Regions from separate parts of the Geodermatophilus sp. SYSU D00703 genome, predicted to be linked through region 1. Evidence: riboswitches for the same ligand, from Rfam matches in the RefSeq annotation. Region 1 holds a riboswitch; each other region holds the start of a gene.
The links. A riboswitch is a leader RNA that binds a small molecule or an ion and turns the genes downstream of it on or off. The one in region 1 is predicted to bind cyclic di-AMP.
Positions count from the first base shown of each region.

Region 2: it holds a riboswitch for cyclic di-AMP, as region 1 does, so the genes downstream of both, ACI782_RS23650 (hypothetical protein) here and ACI782_RS22455 (aggregation-promoting factor C-terminal-like domain-containing protein) in region 1, are expected to answer to the same signal.
Region 3: it holds a riboswitch for cyclic di-AMP, as region 1 does, so the genes downstream of both, ACI782_RS14365 (LysM peptidoglycan-binding domain-containing protein) here and ACI782_RS22455 (aggregation-promoting factor C-terminal-like domain-containing protein) in region 1, are expected to answer to the same signal.
Region 4: it holds a riboswitch for cyclic di-AMP, as region 1 does, so the genes downstream of both, ACI782_RS15835 (LysM peptidoglycan-binding domain-containing protein) here and ACI782_RS22455 (aggregation-promoting factor C-terminal-like domain-containing protein) in region 1, are expected to answer to the same signal.

Region 1 is NZ_JBJGYU010000036.1:28,856-34,291, forward strand. It holds gene ACI782_RS22440 (flavin-containing monooxygenase) at 1-1,294, opposite strand, end outside; gene ACI782_RS22445 (class I SAM-dependent methyltransferase) at 1,322-1,957, opposite strand; gene ACI782_RS22450 (hypothetical protein) at 1,954-2,163, opposite strand; gene ACI782_RS22455 (aggregation-promoting factor C-terminal-like domain-containing protein) at 2,347-3,246, opposite strand; cyclic di-AMP (ydaO/yuaA leader) riboswitch at 3,484-3,633, opposite strand; gene ACI782_RS22460 (LLM class flavin-dependent oxidoreductase) at 3,842-5,002, shown strand; gene ACI782_RS22465 (FMN reductase) at 4,999-5,436, shown strand, end outside.
Region 2 is NZ_JBJGYU010000042.1:17,220-22,655, forward strand. It holds gene ACI782_RS23635 (IlvD/Edd family dehydratase) at 1-161, shown strand, start outside; gene ACI782_RS23640 (phosphoglycerate dehydrogenase) at 201-1,142, opposite strand; gene ACI782_RS23645 (FAD-dependent oxidoreductase) at 1,299-2,294, opposite strand; gene ACI782_RS23650 (hypothetical protein) at 2,452-3,303, opposite strand; cyclic di-AMP (ydaO/yuaA leader) riboswitch at 3,578-3,729, opposite strand; gene ACI782_RS23655 (ArsC/Spx/MgsR family protein) at 4,000-4,392, shown strand; gene ACI782_RS23660 (DNA-directed RNA polymerase subunit alpha C-terminal domain-containing protein) at 4,389-4,958, opposite strand; gene ACI782_RS23665 (serine hydrolase) at 5,018-5,436, opposite strand, start outside.
Region 3 is NZ_JBJGYU010000013.1:66,377-71,812, forward strand. It holds gene ACI782_RS14345 (hypothetical protein) at 1-131, shown strand, start outside; gene ACI782_RS14350 (VOC family protein) at 242-745, shown strand; gene ACI782_RS14355 (cyclase family protein) at 742-1,551, shown strand; gene ACI782_RS14360 (alkaline phosphatase D family protein) at 1,645-3,228, opposite strand; cyclic di-AMP (ydaO/yuaA leader) riboswitch at 3,527-3,687, shown strand; gene ACI782_RS14365 (LysM peptidoglycan-binding domain-containing protein) at 3,690-4,526, shown strand; gene ACI782_RS14370 (SDR family NAD(P)-dependent oxidoreductase) at 4,664-5,059, opposite strand; gene ACI782_RS14375 (hypothetical protein) at 5,241-5,435, shown strand.
Region 4 is NZ_JBJGYU010000016.1:25,197-30,632, reverse strand. It holds gene ACI782_RS15840 (hypothetical protein) at 1-1,368, shown strand, start outside; gene ACI782_RS15835 (LysM peptidoglycan-binding domain-containing protein) at 1,388-1,963, opposite strand; cyclic di-AMP (ydaO/yuaA leader) riboswitch at 1,967-2,127, opposite strand; gene treY (malto-oligosyltrehalose synthase) at 2,434-4,779, opposite strand; gene glgX (glycogen debranching protein GlgX) at 4,781-5,436, opposite strand, start outside.

The sequences.
Region 1 (5,436 bases):
CGCCGGGCGGGGCCACCGGCGTGCAGGTCGCGTACCCGGCGGCGGCCATGTGGCGCAGCAGCCGGCACACGTAGCGGGCGACGAGGTCGGCCTTCAGCGTCCAGGAGGCGTTGGTGTAGCCGATGGTCATCGAGAAGTTGGGGACGCCGGAGACCATCATCCCCTTGTAGGAGACGCGCTCGGACAGCTCGACCAGCTCGCCGTCGACCGTGAGGGTCATCCCGCCGATGGGCAGCAGCACCAGCCCGGTCGCCGTGACGACGACGTCGGCGGTCAGTTCCTCGCCGGACTCCAGCGCGATCCCGGTCTCGGTGAAGGTGGCGATCCGGTCGGTGACGATCGACGCCCGGCCCTCGCGGACGGCGCGGAACAGGTCGCCGTCGGGCACCAGGCACAGCCGCTGGTCCCAGGGGTCGTAGGGCGGGCCGAAGTGCGTGTCGACGTCGAACCCGGGCGGCAGCTGCCTGCCGGCCAGCCGCTGGATGAACCGCCGCATCGCGGCCGGGCGCCGGCGGCTGAACTGGTAGGACGCCATCGAGACCAGCACGTTCTTCCACCGCACCACCGGGTAGACCGCGCGCGCCGGCAGCCGGCGGCGCAGCGCGTCGGCCAGCGGGTCGCGGCCGGGCAGCGAGAGCACGTAACTGGGGGTGCGCTGCAGCATCGTCACGTGCGCGGCGGTCGCGGCCAGGCTCGGCACGAGGGTGACCGCGGTCGCCCCGCTGCCGATGACGACGACCCGCTCGCCGGCCCAGTCCAGGTCCTCCGGCCAGTGCTGGGGGTGGACGATCGGCCCGCGGAACCGTTCCTCGCCGGGGAACCGCGGGCGGTGTCCCCGGTCGTAGCGGTAGTAGCCGGAGCAGACCGACAACCACCCGCAGGTCAGCCGCACCGTCTCGCCGGTGTCGCTGCGCTCGGCGGTGACCGTCCAGCGCGCCTCGGCGGTCGACCACTCGGCGGAGACGACCCGGTGCCCGAACCGGATGTGCCGGTCGACCCCGTGCTCCCGGGCGGTCTGCTGCACGTAGCTGCGGATCGACGCGCCGTCGGCGATGGCCCGCGCCTGCGTCCACGGCCGGAACGAGTAGCCGAGGGTGAACATGTCCGAGTCCGACCGGACCCCCGGGTAGCGGAACAGGTCCCACGTCCCGCCGATGGCGTCCCGCGCCTCCAGGACGGCGTAGCTGCGGTCGGGGCACTCGCGCTGCAAGTGGCACGCGGCGCCGATGCCGGACAGCCCGGCCCCCACGATGAGGACGTCGACGTGCTCGGCGGCGGAGAGTTCGGCAACCACGCGGCGCACCCTATCGACGGCGCCGGGTCACGGCAGGCGCCAGACCGTCGTCCGGCGCAGGCCGGGACCCTCGGTCTCCGGGATCTCGTACACCGCCTCGGCGACCAGCCGGTCGTGCGGCAGGTAGGGCCGGCCCGGGTCGCCCACGTACACCTCGACCCCGCGGGCCCGGGTGCGGTCCAGGAAGGGCAGCACCCGCTCGGTCATCTCCCGGTCGTAGCAGACGTCCCCGGCGAGGACCACGTCGACGCCGGGGAGGTCGCGGCCGAGCACGTCGCCGGTCACGCTGACCCCGGGGACGCCGTTGAGCCCGGCGTTGACGCCGATCGCCGTCCGGCTGAACGGGTCGACGTCGCTGGCCAGCACCGAGCGGGCGCCGGCCAGCCGGGCGGCGATGGCGACCAGCCCGCTGCCCGAGCCCAGGTCGAGCACCGCGCGGCCGGCGACCACCGCGGGCCGGTCGAGCACGAAGCGGGCCAGCGCCTGCCCGCCCGGCCACGCCGCGGCCCAGAACGGGGGCGTCTCGCCGGCGCCGCCGTCGGTCTCCATCGCCTCCCAGAGGGCCACGACGTCGTCGGCCACGTGCAGCCGGACCTCCGGGACGGACGACGGCCGCCGGACCTGGGTGTGGGCGCGGACGAACCGGGACGGGACGAGTCTCACCCCGGGAACTCCAGCACCTGCGCTCCCTGCGGCGGGCGCGGCTCCCGGCGGGGCAGGGAGTCGCGGCACCAGCGCTCGCAGTCGGCCAGCAGGTTGCCGGTCGAGATCGGCCGGTCGAGGGCGGCAGCCCGGTCGCGGGGCGCCCGCTCGGGCAGCCGGGTGGCGGCTCCGGACTCGGGAGCCTGCTGGACGGCGCGCCGGACCACGCTGCATCTCCCTGGTGTCGACGGTCGGCGATCACCACCGACCTGCGTCTCGGTTCCCACCGTCCCGTCGCCGACGGGACAGACCCCATCAGTGTCCACCAACGCCGAGAGCCGCACCCCTCCTCTCGGGAGGCGTGCGGCTCTCGGCGCGCGTCGCACGTTCTGCGCGCGCGAGGTGTCGGCTCAGTACCAGCCGGTCGACTGGGAGTGCGACCACGCGCCGCACGGCGTGCCGTAGCGCTTCTCGATGTAGATCAGGCCGGCGTCGATCTGGCGGTAGCCGTCCGAGGTCTTGGCGATGCCCGTGCCGGCCCAGGTCGAGTCGAGGAACTGCGGGATGCCGTAGGCGGTGCTGGAGGGGTTCTGCGCGTCGGGGTTCCAGCCGCTCTCCTTGCCCCACAGCTTCTCCAGGCAGGAGAACTGCTCGGCGCTGCCGACCTTGCTCATCGCGTAGTCCTTGAACGACCCGCTCCGCGCCGGCGCGGCGGCCGCGGCGGGCGCGGCAGCCGCGGCCTGCTGCTCGGCGGCGGCGCGCTCGGCGGCCTCGCGGGCGGCCTGCTCGGCGGCGGCGCGCTCGGCGGCCTCGCGGGCGGCCTGCTCGGCCGCGGCACGCTCGGCGGCCTGGCGGTCGAGCTCGGCCTGATCGGCCGCGGCCTGGGCCTGGGCGGCGCTGGCCTGCGCGGCCTCGCGCTCACTGCGCGAGGCGGTGAGGCCCTCGAGCGCCGCGAGGTCGGGGGACGCCGGGGCGGCCGACGAGCCGGCGAGGCCCAGCTGCTCGGCGACGCTGGTGGGCGCGCCCACCGTCGCGGTGTCGGCCTCGGCGGCCGGCTGACCGGTGGTCAGCACGTTGACCACGATGGCGCCGGCGGCGGCGGTCGCCAGCAGGAAGGCCGGACGGCGCCCCTTGGCCGGCAGCCGCAGGCGGCGGCGGGCGGGGGCGTCGGCGGCGGGGGCGTCGGCGGCGGCGAGCTCGGTGGTCGAGAGCTCGGCGGTGGCCGGCTCGGCGGCGGTGAGCTCGAGGGTGGCGGGCTCGGTGTGGGCGGCGTCGGCCGGGCGCGGGGTGTGCGGCGTGCGGGAGGTCATCGGGGTGTGGTGCTCCAGGGCGTGGGGGCGCGCGCGGGCAGTCCTCGGCGGGGCGAGGACAGCCCGGTGCTGTGGTCGGTGTGCGGATGGGTACCGGGCGCGGTCAGCGAGGGACGCGCGGACGCCGGCGGTCGCGGGCTGGCGGGGTCAGCGGGCCAGGGAGGAGGCGCGGGGCGCGCGTGGCCGGGTGACCCTGCGGGCCGCGAGGGCCCGTGGGTGAGGCAAGCGGGTGCTCTCCGTTCCTTCCGTGGCCGCCTACCGAGTTAGCTGACGGGTTCGGGCGGGAAGGTGCCCTACCTGTCCTCCGAGCGAGGCTCGGCGGACAGGACTCACCCCAGTACTGCGGTGGGTCCCCGGCTCGCGCCCGCGGCTGTGCGGGCACGACTCGGCGGCGTCCGGCCAGGCTCCCCGGATGGGGCGCTCCACCGACCGGACGACAGCCACCGTATGGGCCGTTACCGTCCCGTGACAATCCCGCGAGTCACATCCGCCACGTGAGTTACCTCGCGCACTGGTGCGGGCGTCGGCGGAATACCCAGGCTGTGAGACCGTTGCACGCAGCAGTAGTTGCGCTCTCAACCACCTGGAGCACGAGATGCAGTTCGGGATCTTCACGGTCAGCGACATCACGACCGACCCCACGACCGGGCGCACGCCCACCGAGGGAGAGCGGATCAAGGCGGTCCTCGCCATCGCGCAGAAGGCCGAGGAGGTCGGGCTCGACGTCTTCGCGCTCGGCGAGCACCACAACCCGCCGTTCTTCTCGTCCTCCCCCACCACCACGCTGGCCGCCATCGCGGCGCGGACGAGCACGCTGCAGCTGTCGACGGCGACCACGCTGATCACCACCAACGACCCGGTGAAGATCGCCGAGGACTACGCGATGCTGCAGCACCTGGCCGACGGCAGGGTCGACCTGATGCTGGGCCGCGGCAACACCGGCCCGGTCTACCCGTGGTTCGGCCAGGACATCCGCAACGGCATCCCGCTGGCGGTCGAGAACTACGCGCTGCTGCGCCGCCTCTGGGACGAGGACGTCGTCAACTGGTCCGGCCAGTTCCGCACCCCGCTGCAGGGCTTCACCTCCACCCCGCGGCCGCTGGACGGCGTCCCGCCGTTCGTCTGGCACGGCTCGATCCGCTCCCCGCAGATCGCCGAGCAGGCCGCCTACTACGGCGACGGCTTCTTCTCCAACCACATCTTCTGGCCCAAGGAGCACACCCAGCGGATGGTCGAGTTCTACCGCCGCCGCTTCGAGCACCACGGCCACGGCGCGGCCGACCAGGCGATCGTCGGCCTCGGCGGCCAGGTCTTCATGCGCGAGAACAGCCAGGACGCCGTGAACGAGTTCCGGCCCTACTTCGACAACGCGCCGGTCTACGGCCACGGCCCGTCGCTGGAGGACTTCTCCCGCGAGACGCCGTTGACCGTCGGCAGCCCGCAGCAGGTCATCGAGCGCACCCTCGGCTTCCGCGACTACGTCGGCGACTACCAGCGGCAGCTGTTCCTCGTCGACCACGCCGGCCTGCCGCTGAAGACCGTGCTCGAGCAGCTGGACATCCTCGGCGAGGAGGTCGTGCCGGTGCTCCGCCGCGAGTTCGCCGCACTCAAGCCGGCGCACGTGCCCGACGCCCCCACCCATGCCTCCCTCGTCGCCGCCCGGGGCGGTGCGGTGGACAGCACCGTGCACGTCGCCGGTGACGACGTCACCGGCCGCACCGCCGAGGAGGTCTCCGCCGAGGTGACCGTCCGATGACCACCCGCACCCTGGCCGTCGTCAGCGCGGGGCTGTCGACGCCGTCGTCCACCCGGCTGCTCGCCGACCGGCTCACCGCGGCCACCGTCGCCGCCCTGCGCGAGCGGGGCGACGAGGCGACCGTGGAGGTCGTCGAGCTGCGGGAGCACGCCCGCGACCTGGCTGACCACCTGGTCACCGGCTTCCCGAACGGCGCGCTGCGCGCGTCGATCGAGACCGTGACCGGCGCGGACGGGGTGATCGCGGTGACCCCCGTGTTCTCCGCCTCCTACAGCGGCCTGTTCAAGACGTTCTTCGACGTGCTGGACAAGGACTCGCTCACCGGGACGCCGGTGCTGCTCGGCGCCACCGCGGGCACCGCGCGGCACTCGCTGGTGATCGAGCACGCCATGCGCCCGCTGTTCGCGTACCTGCGGGCGATCGCCGTCCCCACC
Region 2 (5,436 bases), on a different contig from region 1:
TGGAGGAGGCCGGCGGGTACCCGGCGCCGGCGTCCCAGACGCCGTGGCAGGAGATCCAGCGCGCGATGGTCACCCAGCTGTGCGACGGCATGGTCCTCGGCCCGGCGGTCGGCTACCAGCGCGTCGCGCAGACCTCGGGCGTGCCGCGCGACAACCACTGAGCCGTTCCCGGCCGGACGACGACTCCCCCGTCACGGTGGTCAGCGGTCCACCACGTTGCGCAGGTCCCGGCCCGCCAGCAGCGCCGCGAGGTTGGCCGCGACCAGCTCGTCCGCGCCGACCGGCCGGCCCCCGGCGGCGTGCGGCGTGAGCAGGAGGCCCGGGGCGTCCCACAGCGGGGAGTCGGCCGGGAGCGGCTCGGTGCGGGTCACGTCGAGCGCGGCGCCGGCGAGGCGTCCCGCGCGCAGGGCGTCGACGAGCGCGTCCTCGTCGACGGTCGAGCCGCGGCCCACGTTGACGACCAGGGCGTGCGCGGGCAGCGCGGCCAGCCGTTCGGCGTCGAGGGCCCGGTCGGTGCCGGCGGTCGACGGCAGGATCATGAGCAGGACGTCGGTCCGCCCGAGCTCGCGCGCCAGGTCGTCCTCGGCGACGACGGGGACCCCGGCCCGCTCCCCCGCGCTGCGCGCCACCCCGCGGACCTGGGCACCCAGCGCGGCGAGCACCGGGGCGAGGGTCTGGCCGATGGCGCCGAACCCCCAGACGAGCACGCGGGCGTCTATCAGGGTGGTCACCGCCCCCTCCGGGTGCAGCGGCTGCAGGCCGCCGAGCTCGTCGGCCCAGCGGTGCTCGGCCTGGGCGCGGGTGGCCGCGGGCAGCCGGCGGACCAGCGCGAGGACCAGCGCCAGCGCGTGCTCGGTCACCGTCCGGCTGTGCAGGCCCGCGCCGCTGGTGATGACGACGTCCGCGGGGAAGCCGGCGGCCAGCACGGCGTCCGGCCCGGCCGCCAGCGTCTGCACCCACCGCAGGTGGGGCATGCGACCGGCGACGGCGGCCAGGTCGGCCGTCGAGCTGCCCCACACGACCATCGCCTCGGCGTCGAGGTGCTCGTCGGGGACGGGTGCCGAGGCGTCGTAGGTGACCGCGCGGACGCCGTCGGGCAGGTCCGGCACCAGCGGGACGGAGTCGGGGAGCAGGAGCTTCACGGGCTGGGGCCTCTCGTCGGGTCAGGGGCCGGATCGGGTCAGGCGGAGGTGCTCACGGTGCCTCCTGGCGGCGGACGCCTGCAGGCCCATGGCACACCCCGCGCAGGGACGCCGCCACCGCAGGCCGGCGGCCCGGCGTCCTGTCCCGACGAGGCCTCAGCCGCCGCGCGGCCGGTCGGCCACGAGCCGGACGATCGGGGCCAGCGCCCGGTCGAGCGGCACGAACCGCGAGGCCAGGTCGCGGACGACGGCGGCCGGCCGGGACGTGCGGAACACCAGCCGGCCCAGGACGCGTGAGGTGCGCTGCGCGGACTCCACGCGGGGGCGCTGCCGGGCCTCGTGGTCCCGCGGCACGGCGGGCACGGACCCCGGCGTGGCCCGCGCCAGCGACCGGCCCAGCACGTCCGCGGACTCGATCGCCATGGCGGCCCCGATGCCCGCGGTCGGGAGGAACCCGGCCGCGGCGTCACCCAGCAGGACCACCCGGCGCGAGGTCCACGTGCGGGCCCGGACGTCGGTCATCGGCCAGTAGTGGGTGCCGTGGCCGGCGGCGACCGTGCGGAGCGCGCGCTCGAGCCGGGCGTCGTCGGCCCGCAGCCGCCCGCGCACCCGGCCAACGAACTCCGCGGCTCCGCGGGCGGTGTCCCGGCGCGGGCCACCCAGGAAGACCCCGACCCGGCCCCGGACCGGGTACGTGCCGAGGAAGAACCCCCGCCCCCAGCACTCCTCGTACCGGTCCGGCGCGTCGTCCGGGTCGGTCCAGCCGACCCAGCCGCCCCAGCCGGTGTCGTACGCCCGGACCCGGCCGCCGTCCTGCTCGATCCGGGTCACGGTCGCGCCGTTGCTGACCCGTCCCCCCGCGGCGGCCGGGACCGCCAGGAGCTCGCCCCGCTCGATGCCGCGGTGGTCCCCGGAGGCCAGCAGGCTCTCGAAGGAGTACTCCCGCAGCGGCCGGCCCGCCCGGTCCCGCAGCGTGTACCGGCGGACGGGCACGCTGCGTTCGCGGTAGGTGCCCCCCACCTGCAGGTGCCGCAGCGCCGGGTCGACCAGCGGGACCAGTCCGAGCACGTGGCCCCGGTCGGCGCCGGAGGGCCGTCGTTCCGGCAGGAACGGGTGCAGCCCGGCTCCGCGGAGGCACAGCGCGAGCGTCACCCCGCCACGCCCGCGCCGACGACCAGGACCCGCAGCGGGTCCTCCCGGACGGCGGCGAGCTGCTCGGCCACGGTTCCCGGTTCGAGCGCCGGCATCCCACCTCCCGACGGACCCGGGGACTCCCTCCACGGTCCTCCCCGCGGCCGTCGGCCGGGGATCAGCCCCGGTAGTTCACGTGGACGTGGTCGAAGTGGTTGGCGGTCACGCCGCCGCGGTCGGCCATCCGCTCGAAGGAACCGTTCGGTGACTGCAGGATCCGCTGCTGCCAGATGAGGTAGTCGACGCCGAGCTCGTCCCAGTGGTCCCTGTGGTACTGGACGATGGCGTCGCCGAGGTCGGCGTCGGTGAGGACCATGTAGTCCACGGCCAGCCCGGAGGGGTGGCCGCCGGGGTCAGCCGCGCTGGCGCGGGTGCCGCCCAGCGTGATGCCGGCGGCGCCGGGCACGGTGGAGACGACGGCGTTCGCGGCGGCCTGCGCGGCCGCCTTGATGCTCCCGGCGGTGTTGGTGATGCGGGCGACCGCGCCCGGCGCGGCCGCAGCGGCTCGCGCGGGCGCCGCCTGCTCCGGTGCGGCGGCTCGCGCGGCGGCCTCGGCCTCCTGCCGGGCGGCCGCCTCGGCCTCGGCGGCGGCCCGCGCGGCGGCCTCGGCCTCGGCCTTCTGCCGGTCGAGCACGGCCTGGTCGGCGGCGGCCTGCGCCTGCTGCGCGGCGGTCTGCTCGGCCTCGCGGGAGGCGCGGCTGGCGGTGAGGTCCTCGAGCGGCTGCAGGTCCGGGGCCGGCGCCGCGTCGACCTCGACGGGGGCGGACTGCGCGGTCAGCCCGAGCTGCTCGGCGACGCTGACCGACTCCGACGCGCCGGCTTCGGCCTGCGCCGGCGGACCCGTCCCGACGAGGACGTTCGCCATGACGGCGCCGGCGACGGCCGTGCCCAGGAGGAGGGCCGGACGGCGGCGCGAGCGGAGGGTGCCACGACGGTCGGCGCGGCGGGACGTGGTGGTTCGGGGGTCCATGGGGTGGGGTGCTCCGGGTGTGCGGGCGCAGCGGAGCCCGCGGCGGGACGCGGGTGCGGCGGGGAGGGCGGTCGGGCGGGCGACGGTCCGGGGGGACCGGCCGGTGCGCGGACCACGGGGGGACGGCGGGGGTGCCGGTCGAGCGAGGTGCTCGCGTGGTGCCGCTGGCGGCGCGGTCGGGGACGGTCGCGGGCGATCAGGTGCGCGGGCGCGCCCGGTACCGGTGCGAAGGCGGGTGTCCGGCAGGGCAGCGGCACGCCATCCGGCGGCTCTCCGTTCTTCCGATGGCCGCCTACCGAGTTAGCTGACGGGTTCGGGCGGGAAGCGGCCCTACCCGCCCCGGACTCGTGCCCGGGAGCGGGATTCACCCCAGTACTGCGATGGGTCCCCGGCCCGCCCCGGAGGGCGACTCGGCGGCGACCGCTCGGCTTCCCCGGAAGGGGACGTGACGACCGCGCGGACGTACCCACCGTAACCGCCGTTATGCGTTTGTGACAATCGCGCGCCGACGATTCGTCGGGTGATGCGGGTCGCGCCTCCCCCGCTCGACGGCCCGGACGTGTAGGGGCCATGGATCCGCGCGGCGCCGCCCCGCCGGCCGCACGCTGGCGTCCTGCGACCCGGCGGCGGCCGCGCTGCTCACGCGGCGGCTGCTCGACGTCCTCGCGGCGCGGAGCCCGGCCCTAGGGTGGAGCCGTGGAGGTCTGGTTCAACCCGTCCTGCTCCAAGTGCCGCACCGCGCGCGCCCAGCTGGAGGAGGCCGGCGTCGAGTACACGCTGCGCCGCTACCTCGAGGACCCGCCGAGCGAGGCGGAGCTGCGCGCCGCGCTGGCCGCCCTCCACCTCGAGCCCTGGGACGTCACGCGGATGTCCGAGCCGCTCGCCCGCGAGCTGGGGCTGCGCGACCTGCCCCGGGACGCCGACACGTGGATCCGCCTGCTGGCCGAGCACCCCCGGCTGATCCAGCGCCCGCTCGTGCTCACCGACGACGGCCGGGCGTGGATCGCCCGCGACGGCCAGACCCTGACCGAGGTCGTCGCGGCCGGTCGGCGTCCCGGCGAGGACGCCGACCAGCGGACGGGGGGCTAGCGGGAGAGCAGCCGCCGCAGCCCGGCGACCGGCGCGCGCAGCGACCACCACGCCAGGCGCACCGGCACGCCGGCCGCGGCCCGGGTCCCGCGCACGCACAGGCGCCGCAGGTCGGCGTACGTGGCCGGGCGGGGGCCGCTCGCCGGAGCGGGCCGCGGTCCCGCGGCCGGAGCGGACTCGTCGGGGGGTGGCGTCGCCGGGACGATCAGGTCGACGGTCGTCCGCCGCCGCGGCGCCCGCAGCGACTCGAACGACGGGATGGGCGGCGGGATCGGCGCCTCGCCGTCGGGCGGCTCGATGCCCGCGGCGACCGCCTCGGCGTGCACCTCGGCCTCCGACGGGGCCGCGCGGGGGGCCTGGCCGACCGGCTCGGGGACGGCGTTCCGGATCGCGGAGATCAGGCCCGGGCCGAGCCCGTCGATCGCGGCGAGCTCGCGCCGGCTGAGCCCCGCCAGCTCCTCGGTCGTGGTCACGCCCGCGCGCAGCAGCGCGGCCACGGCCCGCCCGGGCAACCCCAGGTCGCGGATCGTCCCCGCCGGCACACCCCCCGGCGACTCGATCGGCATGCCGCCCAACCTATCGCCGCGCCCGGCCGGTGCGCTCCGCGGGCCGGGTGGTCGCGACGCTACTCGCGGGTGAAGGTGCCCAGCCCGGTGCGGTCGTAGAAGTCGAGCCGGACGGTCGCGGCCCGGTCGCCCTCCACCGTGAAGATCGCTCCGGCGAGCCCGTTGGCGTTCTCGCCGACGGTCTCGAAGGTGAACGTGTCCCCGGTGTGGTGGGTCAGGGCGAAGGTCGTGGGCAGGTCCGGCGGCCCCATCGACATGCTGAGGGCGTCCCCGGCGGCGGTCACGGTCAGCGGGCCGTAGTAGGGGTTGGCGTAGGTCCCGGCGTACGTGGTCGGTGGCCGGGCCGGCGCCGCGTCGGCGGGCGGCGGGGCCGTCCAGTCGGTCTCCGGCGCGTCGGCCGCCTCGACCTGCTCGAAGACGGCCGCGGTGAAGGTGAGCCAGTCGACCGTGGGCTGCCCGTGGTTCGCGACGTCGAAGA
Region 3 (5,436 bases), on a different contig from region 1:
CCGTCCTCCTGCGCGAGGCGCGGCAGCGGATCGAGGGGGCGCGGACCCGCGCCGCCGGGACGACGTGCCTGGTCGAGGGCCGGGTCGGGGACCGCCCTGTCGTCCCCCGGCCGCGGGTCCCCGGTCGCTGACCGCCGGCCCGTCGCGCTCCGACCGGCCGGCGGCTCGACGGCTGGCAGACTCCCCCGGTCGCCCGCCCGGCCCGCTGCCGGCCCGCCCCGCTTCGAGAGGACGTCCCGCGATGACCACCACCGCACCCGACCCCGCCGCGCTGGAGGCCGAGCGCGCCCGCATCCGGGCGGCGCACCTCAAGCCCGCCGGCGAGCGCCCCGCCTCGACCGCGCGTGGCCTGCACCACACCGCGCTGATCAGCAGCGACGTCGAGCGGACCGTGCGCTTCTACCAGGACGTCCTCGGCTTCCCGCTGACCGAGCTGATCGAGAACCGCGACTACCCCGGCTCGTCGCACTTCTTCTTCGACATCGGCAACGGCAACCTCGTCGCCTTCTTCGACTTCCCCGGCCTGGACGTCGGCCCCTACGCCGAGGTGCTCGGCGGGCTGCACCACATGGCCATCAGCGTCGACCCCGAGCGGTGGCAGGAGCTGGTGCAGCGGCTCTCCGACGCCGGGGTGCCGCACGAGGTGCACAGCGGGGTGTCGGTGTACTTCCGCGACCCCGACGGCGCCCGCATCGAGCTGATCGCCGACCCGCTCGGGGAGATGTACGGACACCACGTCCTGTGACCCCGGGCGGCCCCTCCCAGCAGGGAGCGCGCCATGAGGCGACTCGTCGACATCTCCGTCCCACTGATGGCCGGCATCGCCTCGGACCCGCCCGGCCTGCTGCCGGAGATCGACTACTACACGCACGAGCAGACCGCCGAGGAGGTCGTCTCCTACTTCCCGGGGCGACCGTCGACGACCTGCCCGACCGGGAGGGATGGGCGCTCGAGCGCGTCCGGATCGCCACGCACAGCGGCACGCACGTCGACGCCCCGTACCACTACTCGAAGGTCATGGACGGCGGCGCCCGTGCCATCACGATCGACGAGGTCCCCCTGGAGTGGTTCCTGCAGCCGGGCGTGAAGCTGGACTTCCGGCGCTTCCCGGACGGGTACGTGCTCAGCGCCGCGGACGTCGAGGCGGAGCTGGCGCGCATCGACCACGCGCTCGCTCCGTTGGAGATCGTCCTCGTCAACACCGCGGCCGGTGCTCGCTACGGCCAGGAGGACTACGTCGCCTCCGGCTGCGGGATGGGGCGGGAGGCCACCCTGTACCTGCTGGAGCGGGGCGTCCGGCTGACCGGCACCGACGCCTGGAGCTGGGACGCGCCGTTCGTGCACACGGCTCGCCGCTTCGCCGTCGACCACGACCCCTCGGTGATCTGGGAGGGGCACCGCGCCGGCCGGGAGATCGGCTACTGCCACATCGAGAAGCTGCACAACCTCGAGGCCCTGCCGCCCACCGGGTTCGAGGTCTCCTGCTTCCCGGTGAAGGTCTCCTCCGCGTCGGCCGGGTGGACCTGCGCCGTCGCGATCTTCGAGGACTGACCGGCCGCCCACGCCCGTGCGCACCCGGGAACCGGGCAGGGGGTCGCTGCCGTGTGGGCCCCGCTCCTCCCGGGCGGCGCACCGCCCGGCCGGTCAGGCGGGGGTCAGCTCGGTCTGGTGCAGGACCTCCCCGCCGACGGTCCGCAGCTGCACGGTCATGACCCCGCTCGCCCCGTCGATGCGGACGGAGCCGAGGAACTGGGACGTGTCGCCCGGCGCCCGGTTCGGGGTGTCGGCGACCCGGGAGAAGACCACCCGGGGGCCGAACGTGCCGTCGAGCGCACTGCGCCCGAAGGGCGCGGCGTGCAGCGGGCCGGAGACGAACTCCCAGAACGGGTCGAAGTCGGGGAAGGCCGCGCGCTGCGGGTCGTAGTGGTGGGCCGCGGTGTAGTGGACGTCGCCGGTGAGCCAGACGACGTTGCGCACCCCGCTCCGCCTGAGGTCCGACAGGAGGCGGGCGATCTCCAGCTCCCGGCCGGCCGGTCGCCCCGGGTCGCGGTCGGCGACGCCGTCCACGTCGATCGGACCGTCGGGCACCACGAGCCCGATCGGCATGTCGGAGGCGACCACCTTCCACAGCGCCCGGGACGTGGTCAGCCGCCGGGTGGCCCTGGCGAGCTGCTGCTCCCCGAGGATGCGGGCGCCCGGCCCGCCGGTGGTGGTGTCCCCCGTGTTCGGACCGCGGTGACTGCGCAGGTCGAGGGCGACGACGTCCAGCAGCGGGCCGTAGGACAGGACGCGGTCGATGCGGCTGCCGGCGACCGGTGTGTACTCGAGGAAGGCCCGCCGGCCCCGGGCGGCGAGCGTGTCGACGTCGGTCACGGTGTACCGGTGGTCGTCCAGGACCTCGCGGGGGTACCAGTTGTCGGTCACCTCGTGGTCGCTCCACTGGAGGAACTGCGGGACCTCGGCGGTGAAGCGGCGCACGTTGTCGTCGAGCAGGTTGTACAGGAACTGGCCCCGGTACTCGTCCAGGGTCTCGGCGACCTTGCTCTTCGCCGGGGTGACCACGTTGCGCCACACCGTGCCGTCGGGGAGGACGACGGTCTCCGTCAGCGGCCCGTCGGCGTAGACGTTGTCGCCGGAGTGGACGAAGAAGTCCGGCGCGAGCCGGCGGACCGCCTCGAAGCCGGTCATGCCGCCGGTGCCGGGGTTGATCCCCCAGCCCTGCCCGGCGACGTCGCCGGACCAGCTGAAGCTCACGTCCCGCCGGTCGACCGGGGCGGTGACCAGCCGGCCGACGAGCGGTTCGCCGGCGCGCCCGGGGTCGTCGTCCCCGGTGAAGGTGACCCGGTAGAACAGCTCCGTCCCCGGCGGCAGGCCGTCGACCAGCACCTTCCCGGTGTGGTCGGTGTCCGGCCCCACGTCGATCCACCGCTGCGCGTGGGGCCTGCGGAAGTCCGCCGTGGCGGCCACCTCGACGTGCATCCGGGCCGGGCGGTCGGTCCTTGACCAGACGACCGCCGAGCGTGCGGTCACGTCCCCGCTCTGCACGCCCCACCGTGCCTCGGGTCGCGACCGCAGGAGCGCCGGGCCGCCGAGCGCGAGTGACCCACGGCCGGCGAGACCGCCGAGGCCCACGCCGGCCCCGACGAGGACGGCGCCCTGCAGCAGCTGCCGCCGGGTGAGGTCCCGAGGGGCACCGGTCCGGCCGCGGCGGGTCGGGGGATCGGGCATGTCCGTCTCCGTCCTCCAGCCGTGCGCCACCACCGTCCCGTCGTGGATCGACCTGCAGTCGACACCCGGGCGAGCCCTGGGGAAAGCCCGATCGTCCCGGTGCAGGCAGGGCCCGAACGCACCCGACTGTGTCGCAGTCCACGGGACGCGCGGACGCGCGTCCCGACCAGCGCGTCCGTCTCACGAACACCACGGTGTGACGGCCGTCACGGCGACAATGCACATGACAGTACGTAGCGTTTTGGCTGCGCTCAGCAAACGAGAGCGCGGCGCCGGTCCGCCAAACCCTGCCCACCGGCTGCCATCCACACCGACCTCAGGGCAGGGGTGGGGGACCCACGTTCCACGGCGCGCTCCGGCTCACGGCACGGCGCGTCTCGGGGTGGAGCCGCGATCCGCGGCCGGGCACCGATCGCCCGAACCCGACAGCTCACCTCGCCGGCGGTGATCGGAGACCACCCATGGCAAAGCACCGCGCGCCCCGCTACGTCCGCACCAAGAAGGCGATCGCCAAGGCCCCCGTCGCGGCCGGGGCCACCGTCGTCGGACTCGGCGTCCTCAGCAGCTCCCCGGCCCAGGCCGCGGACGGGACCCCCTCCACCACCGTCGCGGAGGCACCGGTCCTCGCGCCGGCCCCCGCCGCCGAGCCGGCCCCCGCCGCGGTGGACGACTACACGGTCCAGCTCGGCGACACGGTCGCGGAGATCGCCGGTGCGGTCGACCAGCCGTGGCGGGAGCTGTACGAGCGCAACGTCGGCGTGATCGGCAGTGACCCGAACCTGATCGTCCCGGGTCAGGTCCTGCTGGTGACCGGCGCCACCTCGGCCGCCTCGGCCGCTCCGGCTGCCCCGGCGGCGCCCGTCGAGGCAGGCAGCGTGGGCAACTCGGCGCCAGCGGCCGTCGCCGCCGCCGCTCCGGCGGCCCCGGCGCCTGCGCCCGCGCAGATCAGCAACAGCGCCGGGCCGATCAAGCCGGCCGCGCAGGCCGCCGCGAACGCCGTCGTCTCCGACGTGCCCGGCGCCGCCGGCATCACCCTCGGCGGCACCCGCGCCAGCGCGGTCGACCCGCACGGTCACCCCTCCGGGCTGGCGGTGGACTACATGGTCCTGACCGACGCCGCCCTCGGCGACGCCATCGCCCAGTACCACATCGACCACTGGGACGAGCTCGGCGTGGAGTACGTCATCTGGCAGCAGCGGATCCTGACCTCGCCGACCGGGGCCTGGAAGCCGATGGCCGACCGCGGTGGCGTGACGGCCAACCACTTCGACCACGTCCACACCAACTACCGCGGCTGACCCCTCGGCCCACGACTCCCCCGGGCCCCGGCCGCCGCGCGCGGCCGGGGCCCGCGTGCCCTCCGGGACGGGTCATGTCTCCGGCGCGATCCGGTACGGCGCGGTGCCGCCGGCGTCGACCTGGAAGGCCATGCCGGTCACGTAGCGCGCCTCGTCGGAGGCGGGAACAGGACGGCGTTGCTGATGCCGACCGCCTCGACCCAGGGGACCGGGAGCGCGTTGACCGCCTTGCAGCCCTCGGCGGCCTCCTCCCGGCTGGCTCCGGGCAGGCCGAACACCTCGTACGTGGCCGGGTTCTGCACCATCGGGGTGTCGACCGTGGTCGGGTGCACCGAGTTCACCCGGATCCGCGCCGGCGCGAGCTCGACGGCCAGCGTGCGCATCAGCCCGGTGACGCCGTGCTTGGCGGCTGGGTAGTGGCCCGAGTTCGGGAACGCCACCAGGCCCGCCGTCGAGCTGGTCAGGACGATCGACCCGCCCTCGCCCCGCTCCAGCATCGGGCGGGCGGCGGCCGTGCCGACCAGAGAGGCCACCTCGCCACCGTCCACGCCTCCCCGTCGGACCGGTATCGCACCGAGCACGCGAGGGTCACCGGCGCCTGCGCCCTGGGACCGTCACCTCCCGCGTCGGTTCATCCGCTGCGGGTGAGGCTCGCAGACGGCGGAGGACACCAGCATCAGGACCCCGGGGAGACGCGCTCACGGGGAGGCCGCGGTGCGGTGGTTGACCGAGCAGTTCATCGCCCACCCGGAGATCGCGGGCCTCCTGGCTCTCGGGGGGCCGCAGCGGCCGGTCCGCACCTCAGCGGCCGACCCGCACGGCGAGCGGTACGAGCAGGCCGGCCGGTCTCTGGCCGCGATCGGCCGGCCGCACGTCGAGGAGGAGCAGAAGGCGCAGCAGGGCGGATGAG
Region 4 (5,436 bases), on a different contig from region 1:
CTGACGCCCGAGGACCCGGCGACCCCGGCTCGGCTGCGGCGACTGGCCGGCGGCTGGGCCGGTGGGCTGGTCGCGACCGCGGGCTGCTTCCTCGGCATCGGCCTGGCCGCCGGGACGACGTACCTGGCGCAGGTCGCGCTCGACCTGGTGCTGGACGCGGGCGTGGAGGTCCCGACGTACCTGCAGCGGATCGCCTATGGCTGGGGCGTGGCGGTGGCCCTCATCGCGGTCGTCGGCGTGCTCGCGTGGTCCCGCCGCGCGGCGGCGGCGCGGCGACGCCGCGCCGTCGTGGCCGCCATGTACACCCCCGACGGCGCCGACCGCCCCCGGCTCTCGGACGCCGGGCTCGAGCGGGTGGCCCGCGCCGTGTCCGCCGCCCGCCTGAAGAACGTGCTCGCGCCGGTGTTCGTCGTCGCCGCCCTCGTCGGCTGGGTCCTGTCGCTCGCCGCCGTCGCCGAGCAGGTGCGGAGCGGGTGCGACCGTGCCGCCTGCGCTCCGGGCGACCTCCCGTCCCCGTGGGGCTGGGCCAGCGCGGTCACCGCTGACGGGCCCTGGGCGCGGGGGCTCGTCGGCTTCGGCTCCGCCGTCCTGTTCCTGTTCGCCGTCGCCCTCGCCGTGCTGGGATCCCGGGCGTTCGTATCCGCGCCGGAGGGCGCCCGGTGGCGACGCAGGGTCAACGTCGTCTGGGACGTGATCGCGTTCTGGCCGCGGGCGGCGCACCCGTTCGTGCCCGCGGCGTACTCGCAGGTGGCGGTCCCGGCGCTGGTCGACCGCATCGAGTGGTTGCTCTCCGAGGAGGGGGAGGCCGACCAGGTGGTCCTGGCCGCGCACAGCCAGGGGAGCCTGGTCAGCCTGGCCGCGCTGCGCTCGATCGCTCCCGAGCTCTACCCGAGAGTCGGGCTGGTGACCTTCGGCTCCCAGTTGCGCATGCAGTTCTGCCGCGTGTTCCCCGCGCACGTGGGCCCTGGTGTGCTCCGCTGGCTCAGCGACACCTGGGGGGAGCGCTGGGTGAGCCTGTTCCGCGAGACCGACCCGATCGCCGGGCCGGTCCGGAGCTGGGACCGGACGCCCGAGACCGGCCCGCTCCGGTCACGCCGGCTCTGGGACGACGGTCCGGAGGAGGACTGGCGCGATCCCCGCACCCTGCGACGGGTCTGCGGCGGCGAGTGGCGCCTGCTGGACCCGGTCGCCTCCGACCCGGACAACCAGTCCGCGCCGGAGCCGCCGCTGTTGGCACACAGCCGCTACTGGGCCGACCCGGACTGGCCGATGGCGGTCGGCGTCGCCCGGGGCGCGGCCGCAGCTCGACGGTCGATGCCGTCGCCCGGCGCCGGCCAGGTCACGGGGGGCCAGCCCGGCCCCCCGTGACCTGCGCGGACGGTGCGGCTCAGACGACGAGCGACTGCCCCACGTAGACGAGGTTCGGATCGCTCACCCGGTCCTGGTTCCGCGCGTACAGGTCGCGCCAGCTCATCCCGTGGGCCGCGGCGATGGTGCCGAGCGTGTCCCCGGCCCGGACGACGTAGCTCCCGGCCGCCGTGCGGTGGTCCCGTGACGCCCGTTCGGGTTCGGTCGCGACGGGGGCCGCCGCCTGCGCCGACGACCCGCCGGTCAGGTACCGGCCGCAGTTCGGCCAGGCGCCGATGCCCTGGCCGTCGAGGGTGCGCTCGGCGACCACGATCTGCTGCTCCTTGCTGGCCAGGTGGGCGTTGGACGCGAACTCGTGCCCGCCGTAGGCGGCCCAGGTGCTCGCGCTGAACTGCAGGCCGCCGTAGTAGCCGTTGCCGGTGTTGATGTGCCAGTTCCCGCTGGACTCGCACTGGGCGACGCCGTCCCAGTCGTGCTCCGCGGCCGAGGCCGTGCCGGGGAGCGCGAGGGCGGACAGGGCCGCCGCACCGGTGAGGACGACGGCGCCGCGACGCAGGGCGCGTGCGGGCGTGCGGGATCGGTCGTGCTGGGGCATGGAGGATCCTCCGATCGACCGCCGGCGGGGTGAGCTGTCGGGTTCGGGCGGATCGGTTGCCCGGCCGCGGGTCGCGGCTTCACCCCGAGACGCGCAGCGCTGTTCACTGCAGCGCGCCGAGAGTGGGTCCCCCACCCCCGTCCACGGTCGTGCAGAGGTCGGACGCCGCCGGACGGGGTTGGGCGGGACGGCGCCGTGCCCGGCCGGACAGCCGGAGCACGGGCGGGACGCTAGGAGCGGACGCCCGGGTCCGCGCGCGGCGACGGGCGTTGCGCGCCGGCGTGGCGCGACAGGCCGGGCCGGGGGCAGCGCACCGCCCTCGGCCGACAACTCTCCGTCGTGAGTCCGGGAACGTCGTCGAAGGCCACCCTCCAGGGGCCCTCGGCCTGAGCCTCGTGACGTGCTGGAGCGGCCCCTCTGCAGGGTCCCGCCGCGAGCCTGCGAGTGGCGGGGGGCAGAGGGGTCCTCTCTCAGTCCCGGACGAGCAGCGCCACCGGCAGCCGCTCCAACGCCGCGCCGACCGGCAGTCCGGCGGCGTCGGAGACGAACCGGTCGCCGGTGAGCAGGTCCCGCCACGACCCGTTCGGCAGCTGCAGCGCGGTGTCGCCCCAGCCCCCGGAGGCGGCCAGCCCGACCGGCAGCCGGGTCGCCACGGTCACGACGCCGCCCCGGTCGAAGGCCACCACGTGGCCGGCCGCGGCGCCGGTGGCCTCGACCGGCTGGTAGCCGCCGAACCACCCGGGGTGCTCGCGGCGGGCGCGCAGCGTCCGGGAGACGACGAGCAGCTTCGCCGCGCCCTCGTCGTCCACCGGCGGCACCCAGCCCTCGTCGAGCCGGGCCAGCAGGCGCCGGCGCAGCCCGTAGTCCACGGGGCGGCGGTTGTCCGGGTCGACCAGCGAGAGGTCCCACAGCTCGGTGCCCTGGTAGACGTCCGGGACGCCGGGCATGGTCAGCTGCAGCAGCTTCTGCGACAGCGAGTTCGACCGGCCCGGCGGCGTGATGCGGGCCACGAAGCCCTCGAACTCAGCGCTGGTCGTGCGGTCGTCGTACGCGGCGTCCACGAGCGCGTGCAGCCGCGCCTCGAACTCCTCGTCGGGGTCGGTCCACGTGGTCGACGTCCCGGCCTCGCGCGCCGCCTTCTCCGCGTAGGCGTGCGCCCGCTCCCGGGACAGCGGCCAGGCGCCGACCAGGTTCTGCCACACCAGGTGGGCCAGCGGCCGGTCGGCGAGCCGGTGCCGGGCCAGCCAGCCGCGGACCAGTCCCGCCCACTCGGTGGGCAGCTCGGCGAGCACCGCCAGCCGCGCCCGCACGTCCTCGCTGCGCTTGGTGTCGTGCGTGGACAGCGTCGTCATCGACTGCGGCTTGCGCGCCAGCCGGCGCCCCTGCGCCTCGTGGAACTCCGCGACGGTGCTGCCGAAGCGGGCCGGGTCGCCGCCCACCTCGTTGAGCGCGACGAACCGGGCCCAGCGGTAGTAGGCGGTGTCCTCCACGCCCTTGGCCATGACTGGGCCGCTGGTCTGCTCGAAGCGGGTCGCCGCCTCGGTGCCGGCCTGGGACAGCACCGGGTGCAGCGCGTCGAGGGCGTCGGCCAGGTCGGGACGGCGGGACCGCACCGCGGCCACGGTGGCGTCGAGGTGCTCGCGGCCGTCGGGCAGGTAGGTGCGGTAGACCGGGAACGCCGCCAGCAGCTCGGCCAGGGCCTCGGTCTGCTGCTCCCGCGAGATGCCGGGCAGCTCGCCGATCACCCGCACCAGGCGGGCCACCTCCGAGCCGAGCATCCCGTCGGTGACCTCGCGCTTGCAGGCGTGCACCAGCGCGGCGTACTCCACGGCCCGGCCGGACAGCTCGGTGTCCAGCGCGGTCAGCGCAGGCTCGCCGGCCGGGTCGACCAGCACGTCGTCGACCTCGGTCAACGCGTCGTAGCCGGTCGTCCCGGCGGTCGCCCAGCTCTCCGGCAGGTCCTCACCGGGCTCGAGGATCTTCTCGACCACCGTCCACCGGTTACCGGACAGCCGGGCCAATCTCTCCAAGTACTCCCTGGGTCTGGCGAGCCCGTCGGGGTGGTCGATCCGCAGCCCGTCGACCGCGCCGGCCGCGACCATCTCCAGGACCAGCCGGTGGGTGGCGTCGAAGACCGCCGGGTCCTCGGCGCGCAGCCCGGCGAGGGTGTTGATCGCGAAGAACCGCCGGTAGTTGAGGTCGGTGTCGGCGCGCCGCCAGTCGACCAGCTCGTAGTGCTGGCGGGCGTGCACCTCCTGTGGCGTGCCCCCATCGGTGCCGGGGGCGATCGGGAAGCGGTTGTCGTAGTAGCGGAGCTCGCCGTCCACCACCTCCAGCTTCTCGACGTCGTCCGCCGACCCGAGGACCGGGACGCGCAGCTTGCCGCCGCCGAAGTCCCAGTCGATGTCGAACGCCGCGGCGTGGGCGCTGTCCCGGCCGTGCTGCAGCACGTCCCACCACCACGGTGCCTCCGCCGGGTCGGCGACGCCCATGTGGTTGGGCACGAGGTCCAGCACGAGGCCCAGGCCGCGCCCGTGCAGCGCCTCGACCAGCCGGTCGAAGCCCTCCCGCCCGCCGCGCGACTCGTCGACGTGCGCGTGGTCGACGGTGTCGTAGCCGTGGGTGCTGCCCGAGGCCGAGCGCAGCAGCGGGGACGAGTAGGCGTGGCTCACGCCCAGGTCGGCCAGGTAGCCGGCGACCGCCGCGGCGTCGTCCAGGGGGAAGTGGGCGGTGACCTGCAGCCGGTAGGTCGCCGTCGGGACGTCGCGGCGGCGCTCCTCGCTCAGCGGCTCGCTCTCGGGGGTCGGCTCGCCCACGTCAGGACCGCCGCGGCGCGCTGAGGACCACCATGGAGCGGTCCTGCAGCGTCATCGTCTCGCCCGGCTTGAGCTCGAGGGGTTCGACCTCGCCCATCTCGGCGGTGTCGAGGCGGACGGTCCAGGACCCGGCGTACTCCTCCGACGGCAGGCAGAAGTCGATCGGCTCGGAGGAGCCGTTGAACGCCAGGTAGAAGTGGTCGTCGACGACGTCGTCGCCGCGCTCGTCGGTCTCGCGGATGCCGTGCCCGTTGAGGTACATGGCGATCGCCTTGCTGAACCCGGCGTCCCAGTCGTCCTCGGTCATCAGGTCGCCGGCGGGCGTCAGCCAGGCGACGTCCTGCACCGGCGCACCCTCCTCGCGCCGGACCGGCCGGCCGTGGAAGAACCGGCGCCGTCGGAAGGTCGGGTGGTCGGCGCGGATGCGGGTCACCAGCTTGGTGAACGCCAGCAGGCCCTCGTCGACCTCGTCCCAGTGGACCCAGGTCAGCGGGGAGTCCTGGCAGTAGCCGTTGTTGTTGCCCTGCTGCGTGCGGCCGAGCTCGTCGCCGTGCAGCAGCATCGGCACGCCCTGGCTGAGCATCAGCGTGGCGAGGAAGTTGCGCCGCTGGCGGGCCCGCAGGGTGAGCACCTTCTTGTCGACGGTCGCGCCCTCGA